DNA from 3 places in the Acetobacterium sp. MES1 genome. Region 1 is predicted to be linked to each of the others. Evidence: riboswitches for the same ligand, from Rfam matches in the RefSeq annotation. Region 1 holds a riboswitch; each other region holds the start of a gene.

Region 1 (5,893 bases):
TTCGGCTAATTTGCGGACAGCGATAACCCAGAGCAATCCGGATATCAACATCCAAAACCTGTATGAAGCATTGACGGAATTGTATTTCTTTTTTGGTGGATTTTTGTTTCTGGGGGTATTTTTAGGATCACTCTTTATGATGGCCACGGTGTTGATTATTTATTTCAAACAGATTTCCGAAGGCTATGAAGACAGTGAACGGTTTGAGATCATGGAGAAGGTGGGAATGGATAAAACCGAGGTTAAAAAAACCATCCGTAAGCAGATTCTGATGGTGTTCTTTTTGCCCCTGGCCGGTGCCATTGTTCATGTGGCTTTTGCCTTCCCGGTGATCACCAAAATGCTGGCTGCCTTCCGGCTGACCAACGTAACGCTGATCTTTTTATGCACTCTGGCTGGTGTTGTCGTTTATGCCCTGGTTTATACCGGCGTCTATCTGCTCACCGCCAGATCATACTATAAGATGATTCATTAAGAACAACTGCGGCAACTAAAAAATCCCCGATTTCAGGGGATTTTTGACTATCAAAAAAGATAACCTAGTACCGACAATTGTTACATCATGTTGTGACCTAGGGGTCAGACCCTACGCATCGGGGCGGACATGGCAGAGCCTGTCCGATCCCGCAGCGAACAACAGATTAACAATTGGTCGGTACGGTAGTTTGTGCGTTTCCTATTTCAGGGGATTTTTTTGAAGTAGTGCTTCCATGTCTTTAACGCTCATGGGTTTGCCAAACATAAAGCCCTGAATGCAATCGCAGTTGTTGGCTTTTAAATAGTCCAGTTGGGTGCTGTTTTCAATACCTTCGGCAACAATGTGGGCATCCAGGTTATGACCAAGTGAAATGATATCGCCGACAATGCGGATTGAGGAATCCTGATCGGAGAGATCATCAATAAAGGATTTGTCAATTTTTAAGGTGTCAATCGGCAGCCGCCTTAGATAGCTCAGGGACGAAAACCCGGTGCCAAAATCATCCAGGGAAATTCGGACATTTAACGCTTTGATTTCATTGAGCATGTCAATGGTTTCTTCGATGTTATCGATAAAGAGGGATTCGGTAATTTCCAGTTCCAACTGCCTGGGATCCATGCTGGTTTCGGAAAGAACGTTTTTAACCGTGTCGACAAAGTTTTTGTCCCGCATTTGCACCGCCGAGACATTCACCGAGACGCAGAGATTCTGATCAAAACGCATATCCAGTTCCTTGAATTTATGACAGGCGGTCAGAAGCACCCAGTGGCCGATGCCGATGATCAGCCCCATTTCTTCAGCCAGGGGGATAAAGTTCATCGGAGCAACCCGGCCATAGTGGGGGGAGTCCCAGCGGATCAGGGCTTCAAAGCCGCGGATGCGATGATCCTCGGCATTAAACTGAGGCTGATACTCAATGAAAAATTCCTTATTCTCATAGGCTTTCAAGAGCAGGGATTCCATTTGAATCTTATTAAGAATTTCTTCTTTCATGTCCGGTCTGAAAAATTGAATGTTATTGCGGCCCAGCTCTTTGGCCTTGTACATTGAGGTATCGGCACTGTTAAGCAGCTCAATGGGATCCTTGCCATCCTGCGGGAAGACCGAGATACCGAAGCTGGCACTGACTTTAAATTCTGAGCAGCTGGTTTTGATTTTATCACATAGTTCATTGCGCAGGCTTTCCACGTAGTTGTAAGCAGCATCTTCTTTGATATTCCGCTGAATGATCAGGGCAAATTCATCGCCGCCCAATCGGCCAAGTAAATCATCTTCATGAACGAGCTCCTTCAAACGCTTGGCAGTATACCTTAAATAGTCGTCACCATAGAGATGGCCCATGGTATCATTGATTTTTTTAAAATTATCCAGATCGATAAAGACAATAAAAAAGGATGCCTTTTCATTTTCGGAAAGATTAACGAGCAGATGCAAGCGTTCCAGAATCATTTTGCGATTAGGGAGCTCGGTCAGACCATCGTAATACGCCAGAAAATGGAGCCGTTCTTCGTTCTTCCTTATTTCTTCATTGAAGGCCTGAAGTTCCTGATTCTGAACGGTCAGTGTCTTTTTGGTAAGGATTAGTTTTTTGTAGAGCCGGGCAATTTTTTCTTTTTGCGAAGTAACCGCATTCAGACGAACCACGGCTTTATCATAGCGATTCAAATTCAGATAAAAAGTTGCTGAAGCCAGGCAGAAAATAAAGCAGAACAGCAGATTTTGAATTAAAAAATAAACCGGGCTAAAAAGAAATCCGTCAACTGGCAACAAAAAGGTGACATACAAGCCGCAGACAAAGGTGGTTATGGCAATGTAATAAAGCATCGTTATTTTTAATCGCATCAGTGAAAGGATAATCATCACAAACGAAACAGACCATACTGCCGGACCGATAATCTGGTAGTATTGGACGACGATAAAAGCCAGAGTGATGGATTGGGTGAGTGAAACGAGATGATCAAATAAATTGATGGCCAATTCTTTTCGGGAAATGAATTCAAAGCTTAGCCCCAGCAATAAAAATATCCCGCTGTTTAACAGTACCTCAAATAAATTGCCGTCCCAAAAAAAGTACACAACAATGATATTGGCCAGGGCGCCCAAAAATAAAAGGGGCGACGCCCACATACAGGTGATTAGATTTTGATAATATAATATTTGGGCAGGATCATCTTCGGCATTTAATAAATCGAACACAACCGGTATGGTTCGCTTGAATTTAATGTTGTTCATCATACCACCTCTTTACCATTAAAGAATTACAAATATGCTGCTCTATTGTATCATTTTTGGGATCTGATTGCGAGTGATAGAACGCTAACTAAAAAATTATCTGCAGTGATTTCAGGAAAGCCGTTTTTTAGCCTTAAGGCATCTAAAAAAACCTGTACTTTTGTCATATCCATGTTATAATATAAACACAATTAAATAAGAAATGTAAAAAATCATTTAGGATGAAAATTTCATTGAGGGAATCTGGTTAGAATCCAGAACGATCCGGTCACTGTAATTAGTTATGTCTCCTTAATATGTCACTGGGCACGTATTGTCTGGGAAGGCAAGGGGAATAAACGCTATAAGTCAGGAAACCTACTAAAATGATGTACTAAAGTGTCCTTCCAGGGAAAAGGGAAGTTAGTAACATTAACAAAAGTTGGTTCTTTGGCGTTTAGTTATCGAATTGATGAATACGTATAATGATGAAACCTTTTTTCCCATCGTAATGTGGGTAAAAGGTTTTTTTTTCGGAAAGGTTTTTTCAAGAGGTTATAAAAATATGGAGGTTGATCGTTAAGATGAAAAAAGCAAAAAGAACCATGACCGTTGCCGGTATTGTGTTTTTTATGGTCGTTCTGGCATCACAGCCAGTCAACGCCATGCATATCATGGAAGGGTTTCTGCCGATTGGCTGGGCAGTCTTCTGGTGGATATGTTCCCTACCGTTTATCGCATTTGGATTATATCAGGTGGGAAAAATATTTAAAGATAAACCCGAACAAAAAGTGCTGTTAGCCATTGCCACGGCGTTCACCTTTGCTTTATCAGCGTTTAAACTTCCTTCGGTAACTGGCAGCTCTTCACATATGACCGGGATTGGTTTGGGTGCCATTGTACTGGGTCCCTTTGCCACTGTAGTGGTTGGTACCATTGCGCTATTGTTTCAGGCGCTGCTGTTGGCTCATGGCGGACTGACAACCCTGGGCGCCAATGCCTTTTCAATGGCAATTGTGGGATCTTTTGTGGCTTATGGGATTTACAAAGGTTTGTCAAAACTCAACGTGCCGAAGGCCTTAACCGTTTTTCTGGCGGCGTGTTTAGCCGATCTGGCAACCTATGTAACCACTTCCATCCAGTTGGGCCTGGCTTTCCCGGATCCGGTTGGCGGGATTGCCGCTTCAATGGTTAAGTTTTTAAGTATCTTTGCGATTACCCAGATACCGCTGGCCATTATCGAAGGTATTTTAACCGTCCTGGTAGTTAATGCTATTTACCAATATAAAGAAAAGGGGATTATTTCCAATGAAACTCTCACTGATAACTAAAGTTATTCTGGTTTTGCTGATTGGCGCCCTGATTGTTATCCCTCAGATTGCTTTGCCGGACGCTGAATTTTCGGGAGCCGATGATGCCGCCGGAACAGCTATCACCACAATCGATGAAAATTATGTGCCCTGGTTTGAAAGTTTGTTTGATCCCGGCGATCTGGAAGAAAACCTATTTCATTTCCAACAGCTGCTAGGCGTCGGCGGACTGGGAATCTGCTTTTTCTATCTTTATAAAAAATCGAAAAAAAATGAAAAGGCTGATAAATCAGCTTAGCCAAATATTAACAGCATCTTTAGAAGGAGACGGACATGATTGATCGTTTTGCCCATACCAATAAACTCAGTAATGCCAATCCTACTGTCAAAGTAGTGGTTTCATTGGTCATGCTCCTGTCAGTCTTTTTTATCAATCAACCCCTGTATATGGCAGGGGTTTTTGGTGTTATGGTGGGTTGTACCCTGCTGTGGGCAAAAATTCCGGTACGGATTTATCTACATACCTTGATTTTTGATTCGCTCTTTGTTATTCCCGGAGCCCTGGCGTTATTGTTTACGATCTCAAAAGGTGGCGGCGATTATTTATGGGCCGTTAACTTTTCCCAGTTCACCATCGGCATCACCACCACCAATCTGGTGCTGGCCAGTCTGGTTTTTTGCCGAGCTATGGCTGGTGTTTCCTGTATGCTTTTTTTAATTTACACCACCCCGGTAATGCAGATCGCCGGAGTCATGAAAAAAGCTCACATCAGTAATACGTTTTTAGAAATATTTATTTTAACCTACCGCTTCATCTTTGATTACTGGGACAAAATAAAACTGATGGCAACTGCGCAGGAACTGCGGTTTGGCTACCGTAATGTAAGAGTTGCACTCCAATCCATCGCAATGATGTTAAGCAATTTATTTCTCATGGCCATCCAGAGCTACGAGGAAATGACAAAAACCCTGGAGCTGAAGCAATACCAGGGAGACTTTCATGTAAGCTATCGGAAAGGTCTTAAAAATGATTAAAACAGAAAATTTAACCTATCAATATCCAGATGGCACCATCGCTCTCAAGGGGGTGTCGATTGACGGCAGCCGGGGCAATTGCATCGCCCTGATCGGCGAAAACGGGGCCGGCAAATCGACCCTGATGTCGGCCTTGATTGGGCTACTCAAGCCGACCGGGGGAACCGTTTTTTTTAAGGATCAACCTTTATCCTATCAGAAAAAAAAACTTTATGAATTTCGCAAATCGATTGGGCTGGTCATCCAGGAATCGGATAAGCAGGTCTTTTATTCCGGCATTTATGACGATGTGGCCTTTGCCCTGCGAAACATGGGCATGGCAGCGGAGCAAATCGATCAGCGGGTGCAGGCGGCCATGGAAGCGACTGGTATCACGCAGTTGGCTGACCGACCGGTTCACTATCTGAGTTATGGACAAAAGAAACGGGTGGCCATGGCCGGGGTGTTAGCCGTCGAGCCGGAGATCATCCTGATGGATGAACCGACCCTGGGGCTGGATCCCAAAAGCAAGGCCGGGGTTAAAGCGATTATTGAAGGCGCTTTGGCCAAAGGCATCAAGATTATTTTATCCAGCCATGATATGGATTTTATTTATGAATTTTGTGATTATACTTATGTGCTCCATCATGGCGGGGTACTGGTCGAAGGTGAAACCACCGACGTTTTTAAAAACACCGAAGCCCTGGAAACGGCCAGTCTGGAACAGGCGACGATGACTCGCCTGGAACAGTGTCTGGGGATTAAAGGGTTTCGCAGTATTGCCGCTCTGGAAGAAGCGATCAGGAATCAGAAAAAGGAGGTTCAAACGGATGAAACTGGTAGTAGCGGGCATTAATCATAAGGATACACCTTTAGAAAT
Region 2 (5,893 bases), on a different contig from region 1:
GGGCGTCAGTCACCTCGGGCTTTTCCATGGTGACGGTTTTGACCACCGCAATGTTTGAAATCTGGTGATCAGCCACGCTGACGGCGACTTCATTGCTCCAGCGCCCGGCCGTATAAACACCGGTATAGGTGCCGTCTTCAATTCCTTTTAGATCGACGGGGTTAATCGCCAGATTTTCCCCAGCTTCCAGGCCGTTGGTGATGTAAAAAACGCCACCGGCGCCGACCAGTACCAATACCCCCAGAATACTGAGAAGAATAATTATTGCTTTTTTCATCTGCTTTTCCTCCTGTTATTTTGATTCCTGGTCCATTTTTTCCAGGTTGGCCAGCAATTTTTCAATAACCGACCGGGTCATTGCCAGTTCTTCGTCAGATATACCATCAAATAATTTTTCGGTAAAGATTTCTGATTTCTGCTGACTTTCTGTGCCAAACGAATCAACCGCATCGGTTAGCTTAATCCGGGTGATCCGGGCGTCATGGGGATCTTTTTCCATCACAACAAAGCCTTTTTGTTCCAGTTTAAGCGCCACCTGTTTGACATTCTGATGGGAACTGCCCATGCTTTTTGCTACTTCCTTAAGGGTTGGGTCGTGATCAAAAATATTCTGCACCACAATGGTCAGCAGCCATTGCTTGGTTGTCAAGTTGTATTCTTTCAGTTCCCGTTCCAACAGGGTGTCCATCTGGTTGGCGACGACTTGGACACCGCCAAAGATGAATTTTTGATCGGGCATTGAATCCATATTGTCCAAAATATAACCTCCACTTATCAATTAAGGTAATACATTACCTTAATTGATAATACATTACCTTTTTTTATCTGTCAATACTTTTTAGAAAAATTAATCTGTTTCTGAAAAAAGTTAAGGGGTATCTGTATTTGAAAGGGTTTGCAGAAATTTAAGCGGCAGAAAATTTCAAATGTGTGTTATTATAGACAGGCATCAGAAAGAGGAGAAGGTTATGCCAAAAGTAGGAATGCGAATTTTTAAAACATTTATAGCGGTTTATCTCTGCTTCTTAATCTATTTATTAAGAGGCGAGCAAGGCTCCCCCTTCTATTCGGCGATTGCGGCGATTTTATGCATGCAGCCCTATGTTTCCAATAGCTTTAAGGTAGCCATGAATCGAACCCTGGGCACCTTTATCGGTGGGGCGATGGGGTTGGGGTTGCTTATTTTTGAGCGGAGCTTCATCCCGGTGGATATGCCGATGCTGCAATATCTGGTGGTATCCTTGTGCGTTATCCCACTCATTTATTTTACGGTGGCCATCAAAAAACCAACGGCATCTTATATTACCTGTGTGGTTTTTTTAAGCATTACAGTGACCCATGGGGCCGATGTGAATCCGCTGATTTTTACCATTGACCGGATCGTGGACACCCTTATCGGAATCTTTGTGTCATTGGGAGTCAACGCGTTTCACTTGCCCCGGCGCAGAAACAGAAAAACGCTCTTTGTCACCAATCTGGATGGATCGTTGTTGAATTCCCAGGTCGAAATCAGCAGTTACTCCAGAATAAAACTAAACACCATGATCCGCCAGGGCGCTTTGATTACCATTGCCACGACCAGAAGTGCCGAAACCCTGCTGCCCCTGCTGGAAGGCGTCGAAATAAAGGTTCCCGTTATCATGATGAATGGGGCGGTTTGGTATGATCTGGAAAAACGAAGTTATTTAAGCTGCAAAAAAATGAATCCGGAAGTGGCCAGGCAACTGATTGCTGTTTTTGAAAAACGGGAGCTGAATTGTTTTACCCACACCATCATCAATGATGTCCTCCATGTTTATTACACCAGGCTTATTAATCCGGTGGAAGAAAAAATCTATCATTCCAAAAAGCGACTCCCGGAACAGAGCTATGTGTGCGGCGAGGTGCCAAATGATCAAAGCGTCTTATCGATTATGGCAGTGGATCAGAAGGTGACGATCGTCCAGGTTAAAGCGGCCATCATGAAGCTGGAAATTGCCTCAGCGGTTAATGTTGAGTGCTATCCGGATGATCAACATCCGGGCTATTACTTTCTCGAAATAACCAGCCGGGAAGCCTCGGTGAAAAATGCCATCATGGATATGAAAGCCCGATATGCGACCGATACAGTGATTGCGTTTGGCAATGACATCAGGAATGCAGCGATGCTGGAAGCCGCCGATTTTGCTTATGTGGTTGAAAATGCATCCATTGAACTAAAAGAAATGGGCTGGCCGCAGATCGGAGCGAATGACGATGATGCAGTGGTCAAGACCATCAGTCGCCATTTTTACGCGAAACCGGGGAGCTTTAAATAATGATAACCGTTTGCAGATAACAACCGGTTTGACACCACATCTTGTATGTGATAAAATTAAAACAACCAAATATGAAGATAATGGTGCTGTGCCAACCGGTGCAGCATGGGGGAAGCCGGTGCAAATCCGGCACGGTCCCGCCGCTGTAAGGGGGAGATTTTTTTAAAAAGATCAAGCCTAAGTCAGATTACCCGCCGTTATTCGTCACACCAGACTCTACGCGTGATAGAGGGTGTTTGAGCCAAGCAATCTGAGGCCTCTTGACCCACGCCGTCGAGAGGTTTTTCAATGCCCGAAACAACAAAAAGACTCGCAGGAAAGTAGGAAAACAAACCAGGATGATTACGAAGATCAAAAAAAGAGATGGACGAGAAGCGCCTTTTAATATTGAAAAAATTGCCAATGCCATTTTTAAGGCCGCCAGTGAAATCGGCGGCCAGAATTATCAGACCGCCATGGAGCTATCTGAAAAAGTGGCCATCTATATCGAACAGGAAATGAACACCAAAACCCCGACGGTGGAAGAAATTCAGGATGCGGTGGAAAAAATTCTGATCGAAACCGGACATGCTAAAACCGCCAAGAAATATATTCTCTACCGGGCCGAGCGAACCCGAATCCGGGAAATGGATACCCGCTTGATGAAAATATATGAGGATCTGACCTTTAAAGAAGCCAAGGACAACGATGTTAAACGGGAAAATGCCAACATTGACGGCGACACCGCCATGGGGACGATGCTGAAGTATGGATCAGAGGGCGCTAAACAGTTTTATGAAATGTTTGTCCTCAATCCCGAGCATTCAACCGCTCATAAAGCCGGTGAAATCCACATTCACGATATGGATTTTTTAACCCTGACCACTACCTGCTGTCAGATTGATTTAGAACGCTTATTTAAAGATGGGTTTTCGACTGGTCACGGCCATCTCCGGGAACCCAACGATATTCAGAGTTATTCGGCGCTGGCCTGCATTGCCATTCAGTCCAACCAGAATGATCAGCATGGCGGACAGAGTATTCCCAACTTTGACTATGCCATGGTGCCGGGGGTGAAAAAAACTTTTATCCGGCTCTATCGGGAGAATTTGGCCAAGGCCCTGACCTTATTGACCGATACCAAAAATGCTTTAGCCAAGGTAAAGGCCATCAGTGAAGATATCGAAAAGAAACTGGGGTTAAAGCCCGAGCTAAATCAACCGAAGAATTATCTGGAAGCCGAAGCCCGGAGTTTGGCGTTATGGATAGCGGATGCCAACAGCATCAGCCGGGCTCAGAATTTTGCCATGGAAAATGCCGAACGGGAAATTGACCGCAGTGTTTATCAATCCATGGAGGCCTTTGTTCACAATCTCAACACCATGCACAGTCGGGCTGGGGCTCAGATTCCGTTTAGTTCCATCAACTACGGGATGGATACCTCAATTGAGGGGCGTCTGGTCATAAAAAACCTGCTGTTAGCGACGGAGGCCGGGTTGGGGAATGGCGAAACCCCGATTTTCCCAATCCATATTTTCAAGGTGAAAGAAGGGGTTAATTATAATCCCTGGGATCCCAATTATGATTTGTTTAAATTGGCTTGTCGGGTTAGTGCCAAGCGCCTGTTTCCGAATTTTTCCTTTCTGGATGCACCCTATAACCTGAAATATTATCAGGCTGGCCAGCCGGAAACAGAAATTGCCTATATGGGCTGTCGTACCCGGGTGATCGGTAATGTCCATGATCCCAGTCGGGAAATCACCTATGGCCGGGGAAACCTAAGTTTTACCACCATCAATCTGCCCCGGATTGCCCTAAACAGCAAGGGGAATCCGGACGTGTTTTTTACTGAGTTGGATCAGAAAATTGATCTGGTGATTGAGCAGTTGCTGGAACGGTTTGAAATTCAGGCCCACAAAAAAGTTAAAAACTTTCCTTTCCTAATGGGCCAGGGCGTTTGGATTGATTCTGCAGATCTGACCGACGAGATGGAAATCCGGGAAGTACTGAAACACGGCACCCTGAGTATGGGCTTTATCGGCCTGGCGGAATGCCTGACGGTTTTAACCGGCAAACACCATGGCGAAGCGGCAGACGTACAGGAGCTGGGGCTTGCAATTATTGGCCACATGCGCAAGCGGATGGATGAAACCAGTCAGGTCTATGGCATGAACTTTACCCTGCTGGGCACCCCGGCCGAAGGGACTGCTGGCCGCTTTGTCAAGCTGGACAAACAGGTCTTTGGTGAAATCCCCGGGGTAACGGATCGGGAGTATTATACCAATTCGTTTCATATTCCGGTTTACTACCCCACCAGTGCCTATGAAAAAATTACCCTGGAAGCGCCCTATCATGAGTTGACCAACGCCGGACACATCACCTATGTGGAAATGGACGGTGATCCGCTTGATAATCTGGAAGCCTTTGAGAAGGTGGTTCGGGCGATGAAGGAAGCTGGCATCGGCTATGGTTCGATCAATCATCCGGTAGATCGCGACCCGGTTTGCGGCTATACCGGCATCATCGGCGATGTGTGCCCGAATTGTGGACGAAGCGAAGGCGATGTTCCCTTTGAGCGGATTCGTCGGATTACCGGTTATCTGGTGGGCACCCTGGATCGTTTTAATGATGCCAAAAAAGCGGAAGTAAGGGATCGAATCAATCATTTCAATGCGACCAGTCAAATGGCTGGTGGGGAACGGTTGGAGCAATTGCAGTGACCTCCCAAATACGAATCGCCGGGGTCGTCAAGGAATCGATCGTCGATGGCCCGGGTATCCGCTTGGTGGTTTTTGCCCAGGGCTGCCCCCATCATTGCGAGGGCTGCCACAACCCGGCCACCCATGATTTTAACGGCGGTCAACTGGTGGCGATAGACGCCATCATTGACGAAATGAAAAAGAATCCGCTACTGGATGGCATCACCCTAAGCGGTGGCGAACCCTTTTTGCAGCCCGAGGGCTTTAGCGAGCTGGCCAAATGCGCCCAGGCAGCCGGTTTTCATGTGATGACCTATACGGGCTACACCTTTGAAACGCTGTTGGAAAAAAAGGATCAGCGGTGGCAGCGACTGCTCAGGTATACTGATCTGCTCGTGGATGGAAGATTTGAAGCGGAACAAAAAAGTTTGCTGCTAAAATTCCGGGGCTCACATAATCAGCGGATTATTGATGTAAAAAAATCACAGCAGAAAAACCAGCTGGTACTTAGCGAGATCAGCTAAAAATCAATCAAAAGCAATCGTTTTTTTAACGGTTGCTTTTTGATTTAAATGATTAGTGACCTAAATAGATGATTTAATTAAAAAAAAAGTACTGGCAAAAAATATCAAAACGGTTAAAATAGTAAAGGTGCGAATTTGTTCGAGATACACGGACAAAATAGCGTAAAAAAGCAAAAATAAATTTGCGATCGAAACGGTTGGAGGAATTGTGTGGATAAACGAAGTGAGTTTTCAAGTAAAATAGGTTTTGTGCTGGCAGCTGCCGGATCGGCAGTGGGGCTGGGGAATATCTGGCGGTTTCCCTATTTGGCGGCCAAATATGGGGGTGGTCTGTTTCTGGTCATCTACCTGATTTTTGTCTTGACCCTGGGTTTTACAATTATGACGGCTGAGT
Region 3 (5,893 bases), on a different contig from region 1:
CGGAGCCAAGCTCGGAGTTGATCCAGCTATGGGAGTACCTTGCCACTGAAGCGGAAAGCCGCTATCAAAAAATCACAACAAATCTGGCGGTGTTTGATAAAAAAGCCCGGTTGCCAGTGTTATTGTCGTTACTTTATTACAGTAAAATTTTAAAACGGTGTCGGCAAGCCCGGTATCACTTATTGGATCGGCGGATTTATGTGCCCAAATGGGAAAAGGCCTTGCTCTATATTTCGGCCAACAAACAGCTGACATCTTTTGGGCAATAAGTGACAGAGAAGGGAGGCATAAAATGGAAAATAGCTGGAATAATATTCTGGGAATCGTCGTTTCGTTTATCTATGTGTTTGGTGTGATTTTTCTGGCAAAATTTTTGGAGCGCTTCGGCAAGGAAGCCAGCCGCAAGGCGGTTCATATTCTGGTTTGTAACTGGTGGCTGCTGGCGATGGTCTTTTTTGACAGCCCCTTTTGGGCAGCGGTGGTACCGGCTTGTTTTGTGATCCTGAATTATCTGTCCTATCGTTTTCAGATCTTTTCGTCAATGGAACGGGGGGGCGGAAAGGGTGATTTGGGTACGGTCTACTATGCCATTTCACTATTGCTGCTGGCCCTGATTACCTTTGGGCCGCTTAATAACCCGGTGGTTGGCGGCGTGGGGATTCTGATTATGGGTTACGGCGATGGTCTGGCTGCCGTGGTGGGAACCCGGTGGCCAAAGTGGCCGTATCAAATCCTCGGTTCCGAAAAAACGTTGTCGGGCAGTCTGACCATGCTGGGCGCTTCGTTTCTGGTGACGACACTCCTGCTGGCAGCAACTGGTCAGCCTCAGGTACTGATCCCAGCCATTACCCTAGCGCTGCTGGCAACCGTGCTGGAAGCCGCAACCCCGTTGGGGCTCGATAATCTGACTGTGCCTCTGGTCAGTGCCGGAGCCTATTATTTTTTATTTGTCTGATTGGAGGTGCAAAGTGGAAAATTTAACACAGTATAGTCTGGCAGCTCAGACCGGATCGACCCTGGAACACGTGATATATATTTTTTTGTCGCTGGCGGTTTCTGTTTTTGCCTTAAGGCGCAATGCCTTAACCCTATCGGCGGCGCTGGGAGCCTTCTTTCTGGCCGTCAGCCTTTACCTGGCCGGAGGGACGCTGTTTTTAATGTTACTGATGGTATTTTTTTTCAGCTCCACCTTTTTATCGCATTTCAAAGCCAGCTTGAAAGATCCCATTGAGGTTCGGATGCATGCCAAGTCCGGCCCCCGGGATCTGGTTCAAGTGGGCGCCAATGGTGGGGCCGCACTGATTATGGCGATTCCCTTTGCCTTATCGCAAAACCCCGCCTATCTGGTGGCAGTGGCGGCATCCTTTGCGGCCTGCAATGCCGATACCTGGGCTTCGGAAATCGGGATTCTCAGTAAGAAGGCCCCGGTTTCGTTACTTACCTTAAAACCGGTCAGCCCCGGACTTTCCGGGGGAGTCAGTCCGCTGGGTTTTTTGGCTTCGCTGGGTGGGTCGGCCGTGGTAGCCTTGACCTATGGTCTTTACCAGTTGGCGGCAGGCAACAGTGGGGTGCTTTTATTAATGCAAATCCTGATGATTACCTTTGGCGGGCTACTGGGATCAGTACTGGATAGCTTTATGGGTGCTGCTTTCCAGGCCAAATATATCAGCCATGAAACCGGTGAGCTGACCGAAAAACCGGTGGATAATAATAAGCCCAATCAGCTTTATAGTGGGCTGGCCTTTGTCAACAATGACTTTGTTAATTTTGCCAGTTCATTGCTGGCCGCCAGCCTGGTACTGCTTTTTGTCCAGCTGCAGTAACGGCCGGGATGGGGCAATCGTTTTGAGGAAAGGAGAAAACGGATGATTAAGCAGGCTTATTTTCAGGGAAAAAACAAAAAACGCCGCTATTTTGAAGGCTGGTATTTTAAATGCATCAGCGCCGATCGCAAACATGCCATTGCCATTATTCCGGGAATGGCCATCGATCCCCAGGGGAACCGGCAGGCTTTTATCCAGGTCATCAATGCTGTCACCGGAAAAACCTGGTATCATCATTTTCCCTATCCCGAGTTCAATGCCAGAACGGATCGGTTTGATGTGGAGATTGAGAATAATAGTTTTAACGCCCAGGGCCTATCGCTGAATGTCGATACGGCGGAAGGCAGTATCAAAGGGCGGTTGACCTTTCACAATAGCCATCCCTTTCCCAAGGGTTTAAAGCACCCGGGGATCATGGGGCCTTTTGGACTAGTGCCTTTTATGGAATGCTACCACGCTATTATTCATTTGTATCATGAAATAAAGGGTGAGATTGATCTGGATGGGGAGTTGATGGATTTTAATGGCGGAGTCGGTTACATTGAAAAAGACTATGGCCGATCCTTTCCTAAGACCTATCTCTGGTTACAGGCCAGCCATTTTGAGGCTGGCGATGCTTCATTTGTCTTTTCACGGGCGAATATTCCTTTTTTAGGGATGGAATTTCCCGGTTTCTTTGCTTACTTCACTGATTTTAGCGGGATTACCCGCCGTTTTGCGACCTATAATTTTTCCCGGTTGGAGAAATGGGAGGTCGATACCACAAAGGGAACCTGCGCTGGGGAACTTGAAGGTCCGAATGGGGCCCTCGCTTTTAAAGCACAGATGGCCAGTGGCGGACGGCTGCGGGCGCCGGTGGACGGACTGATGGATCGCGAGATTGTCGAGAGTATCACCGCCAAGGTTTGGCTGCGTTTAACAAACAATCAGGGCAATATCATCTTTGAGAGCATCAGCAGCGAAGCGGGGATGGAGATTTGTCTGGAGGAAGGGGTTGCAGTGAAGCAAGAATCCGAATAAATAAAACCCATTGTCAGGCAGAATCATTTATTGAAGTTGCCAAAAAGGTGTTTTATTGGGGATTGCAAGTATGATATAATAAGTCAAATTAAATAATCATTTTCAGGTGCCCCTCGGGGAGAATAGGAAAATAAGTGAGAAGCTTATACGGGCCCGCCGCTGTAAATTGGGAATTGCTGTCTGGATGCCACTGTTAAAAAATGGGAAGGCGACAGCGATGAGGATCATGAGTCAGAAGACCTGCCTGAGAATTAGATGATGAGAGATGTGGAAAGTCTACGCTTTGTTGGCGTAGCTTTTTTTTGTTTAAAAAGGATTTAAAGGCTTTGTAAACAGTGACCAGAGAATAAAAAATAAGCGAGGGACGAATTGAAAGCAGTGGTATTGGAAAAACCGGGAGAATTGGTGATAAAAGATAAGGACATGCCGGTCTGTGGTGATGGCGAGATGCTTGTTAAGGTCAGAGCCTGCAATATTTGCCGAACTGATTTAAAATGTGCCACCATGGGCCAACGGGATCTGGTTTATCCCCGGGTATTGGGACATGAAATTGCCGGCGAGATCATTGCCAGAGGCAAAAATGTAAATGGTTATCCGGTAGGTCAACGGGTGTCTATTCATCCGGGGATTTCCTGTGGGGTTTGCGACTATTGTAAAAGTGGTCAGGATAATCTTTGTGATCAGATTAAGATTATGGGCTTTAATTTTGATGGTGGTTTTCAGGAAGTGATCAAAATTGATAAGCAGGCGATCAAATCCAAGATTGTCAATCTGATTCGGAATGATGATCTGGCTTATGAAGAAATATCGTTTATTGAACCACTGGCCTGTTGTGTCAACATTCAGGATCGCCTTCAGTTGAACCGGAAAGCGGCGCTGGTCATTATCGGTGGCGGCCGTTTGGGCCTGCTTAACCTGTTTGTGGCGAAAGCGGAAGGAATCCAAAATGTGATCCTGATCGAAGCCAATGAAGAGCGTCGTAACCGTGGCAAAGCCTTGGGATTTGATGCCGTTTTTAGCGGCGATGAGCCAGATCTGCTCGATCAGTTAAAGAGTTGCAGCAATGGTCATGGAGTCGACGGAGTAATCCCCTGCTGTCCAGGGCCAGAGGCCTTTGATCTGGCCCTGGAAATCCTCAGAAAACAGGGAACGCTCGGTTATTTCAGTGGACTAAGCCGCAATGAAGACTTCCAACTGGACATCAACCGGATTCACTACAAGGAAATTACCGTAGTCGGATCTTATGGCTGCAGTGTTAAGCATAGTCAAAAGGCCAAAACCCTGCTTGAATCAAGAAAAATTGATGTCCGGCCACTTATTTCTCATCGGGTCAAACTGGAAGAACTGGAACGGGGAATGGACTATATTAGAAACAGCGATGGTTATTCAACCATTGTGGTGATGAAGTGATGGCCGTCTGTCAAAGTGAGATCGAAGCAGTAGTGAATTAATAAATAAGAAAGAAAAATTAAAGGAGCAATTAAATGGAAAAAACAATCAGCATGAAAGATTATGGTCAGGTGATTACCCAGCTGATCAATAAGGAAAACCTGTCAAAAGATGATTCCAAAGAAATGTTCATGGAAATATTAAGTGATAAGCAAACAGCCATGCAACAGGGCGCTTTTTTAGCGGCCCTCAGTGCGAAAGGGGCAACCCCGGCAGAAGTGGCCGGAAGTTTTGAAGCGATTTATGAAGTGGATACCTTTAAGGTGGAACCGGTCACTGAGTTTCCGATTGTGGATAACTGCGGCACCGGGATGGATAGTTTTAAAACCTTTAATATCAGCACCGTGGCATCGATTATTGCCGCTGCTGCCGGAATCCCCATGGCTAAACACGGTTCCCGGGCCTTGACCTCGGTCTGTGGTACCATCGATGTGCTGGAAGCCCTGGGTATCGATATGGATTCTAATGTCGATCTGGTTAAAGAAAGCATCGAAAAGGCCGGGATTGGTATTTTTAATGGGATGAGCCCGGAGGTTCATCCGGTAGCTCTGGGGCGGGTTTTATCGCAAATTTCATTTGGCAGTGTGCTGAATATTTCGGCATCGCTGGCAAACCCGGCGCTGCCGCAATATGGGGTCAGAGGGGTCTACTCCAAAGAAATGCTGGATTTTGTGCCCCAGATCATGGCGGAGATCGGTTATAAACGGGCCATTGTGGTTTTTGGCGAGGTTGGCGACCAGGCCATTGATGAGGCTTCAACCCTCGGTACTACCCATATTGCTGAGCTGAAAGAAGATGGTAGTGTGGAAAAATATACATTTAATCCACAAGATATGTTGATAACTCCTGGAATTGTGGATGAAATCCGCACCTTTAATTCGGTTGAAGAATCGGCGCTATGTATTGTCCGATTGTTAAAAGGCAAAGAAACCAAGACCCGGGAAGATATTGTTGCCTTAAATGCCGGACTGATTCTGTATTTACGGGACAAGGCGCCCAGTATTCGGGAAGGTTATGAAATGGCCCTGGAACTGATTCATAATGGGGCGGCCTGGGAAAAACTCAAGACCTGGGTCAACTATCAGAATCGTGATGGTGTTAAGGGCCTAAAGATTTTGTCAGCGCTTGAAAAAAAGGTTCAGGGTTAGGCAGCGTTGATGATTCTTTATGCGTTAAAAGCGGCCGAAGGTTATCTGAAAATGGCTGAAAATGGCGGATTTACCCTGGTTGGCATCAACAAGGCCAGCGTTTATCCGGAGAATGGACTCGATCAATTGATCGCCACAAAAAATGAGCTGGGTGATGAACTGACCGAGCTCCGGATTGTCAAGTTGACCCTGGAGGAAACTGATTTTTTTGCTTGAATGGCCGCTAAATTTTTAAAGTTATATTTACGGATTTCGATATCAATGGTATGATAAAAACAGAATAAATGGGTGACACCATAAAATTAAAAGAACCTTTTTCTTCGAAAAAGGTTCTTTTAATATCTGAAAAATTTCTGGAACGTTGACCCTTGCTGAAGTTATCCAGGGATATCGATTGTGGATAACTTTTAACCGGGTGTCCGGCTGATGGGGAAAAAATGGCTTATTTATCCA

The links. Region 1 has a riboswitch for cobalamin ahead of BI182_RS03500 (energy-coupling factor ABC transporter permease). Riboswitches for the same ligand answer to the same signal wherever they lie in the genome.
Region 2: linked by a shared signal. The riboswitch ahead of BI182_RS05835 (anaerobic ribonucleoside triphosphate reductase) and the one ahead of BI182_RS03500 (energy-coupling factor ABC transporter permease) in region 1 are both predicted to bind cobalamin.
Region 3: linked by a shared signal. The riboswitch ahead of BI182_RS02800 (alcohol dehydrogenase catalytic domain-containing protein) and the one ahead of BI182_RS03500 (energy-coupling factor ABC transporter permease) in region 1 are both predicted to bind cobalamin.

Annotation. Positions count from the first base shown of each region.
Region 1 covers NZ_MJUY01000011.1:42,101-47,993, forward strand. Annotated here, with positions in the region: gene BI182_RS03490 (FtsX-like permease family protein) at 1-475, shown strand, start outside; gene BI182_RS03495 (putative bifunctional diguanylate cyclase/phosphodiesterase) at 677-2,713, opposite strand; cobalamin riboswitch at 2,912-3,089, shown strand; gene BI182_RS03500 (energy-coupling factor ABC transporter permease) at 3,274-4,020, shown strand; gene BI182_RS03505 (energy-coupling factor ABC transporter substrate-binding protein) at 3,998-4,297, shown strand; gene cbiQ (cobalt ECF transporter T component CbiQ) at 4,333-5,034, shown strand; gene BI182_RS03515 (energy-coupling factor ABC transporter ATP-binding protein) at 5,027-5,869, shown strand; gene hemA (glutamyl-tRNA reductase) at 5,844-5,893, shown strand, end outside.
Region 2 covers NZ_MJUY01000013.1:399,940-405,832, forward strand. Annotated here, with positions in the region: gene BI182_RS05820 (FMN-binding protein) at 1-277, opposite strand, end outside; gene BI182_RS05825 (MarR family winged helix-turn-helix transcriptional regulator) at 293-757, opposite strand; gene BI182_RS05830 (HAD hydrolase family protein) at 969-2,297, shown strand; cobalamin riboswitch at 2,362-2,510, shown strand; gene BI182_RS05835 (anaerobic ribonucleoside triphosphate reductase) at 2,636-4,996, shown strand; gene nrdG (anaerobic ribonucleoside-triphosphate reductase activating protein) at 4,993-5,499, shown strand; gene BI182_RS05845 (sodium-dependent transporter) at 5,710-5,893, shown strand, end outside.
Region 3 covers NZ_MJUY01000009.1:41,589-47,481, reverse strand. Annotated here, with positions in the region: gene BI182_RS02820 (phytoene/squalene synthase family protein) at 1-269, shown strand, start outside; gene BI182_RS02815 (diacylglycerol/polyprenol kinase family protein) at 293-955, shown strand; gene BI182_RS02810 (DUF92 domain-containing protein) at 969-1,823, shown strand; gene BI182_RS02805 (tocopherol cyclase family protein) at 1,866-2,843, shown strand; cobalamin riboswitch at 2,931-3,105, shown strand; gene BI182_RS02800 (alcohol dehydrogenase catalytic domain-containing protein) at 3,222-4,253, shown strand; gene trpD (anthranilate phosphoribosyltransferase) at 4,328-5,440, shown strand; gene BI182_RS02790 (hypothetical protein) at 5,450-5,656, shown strand.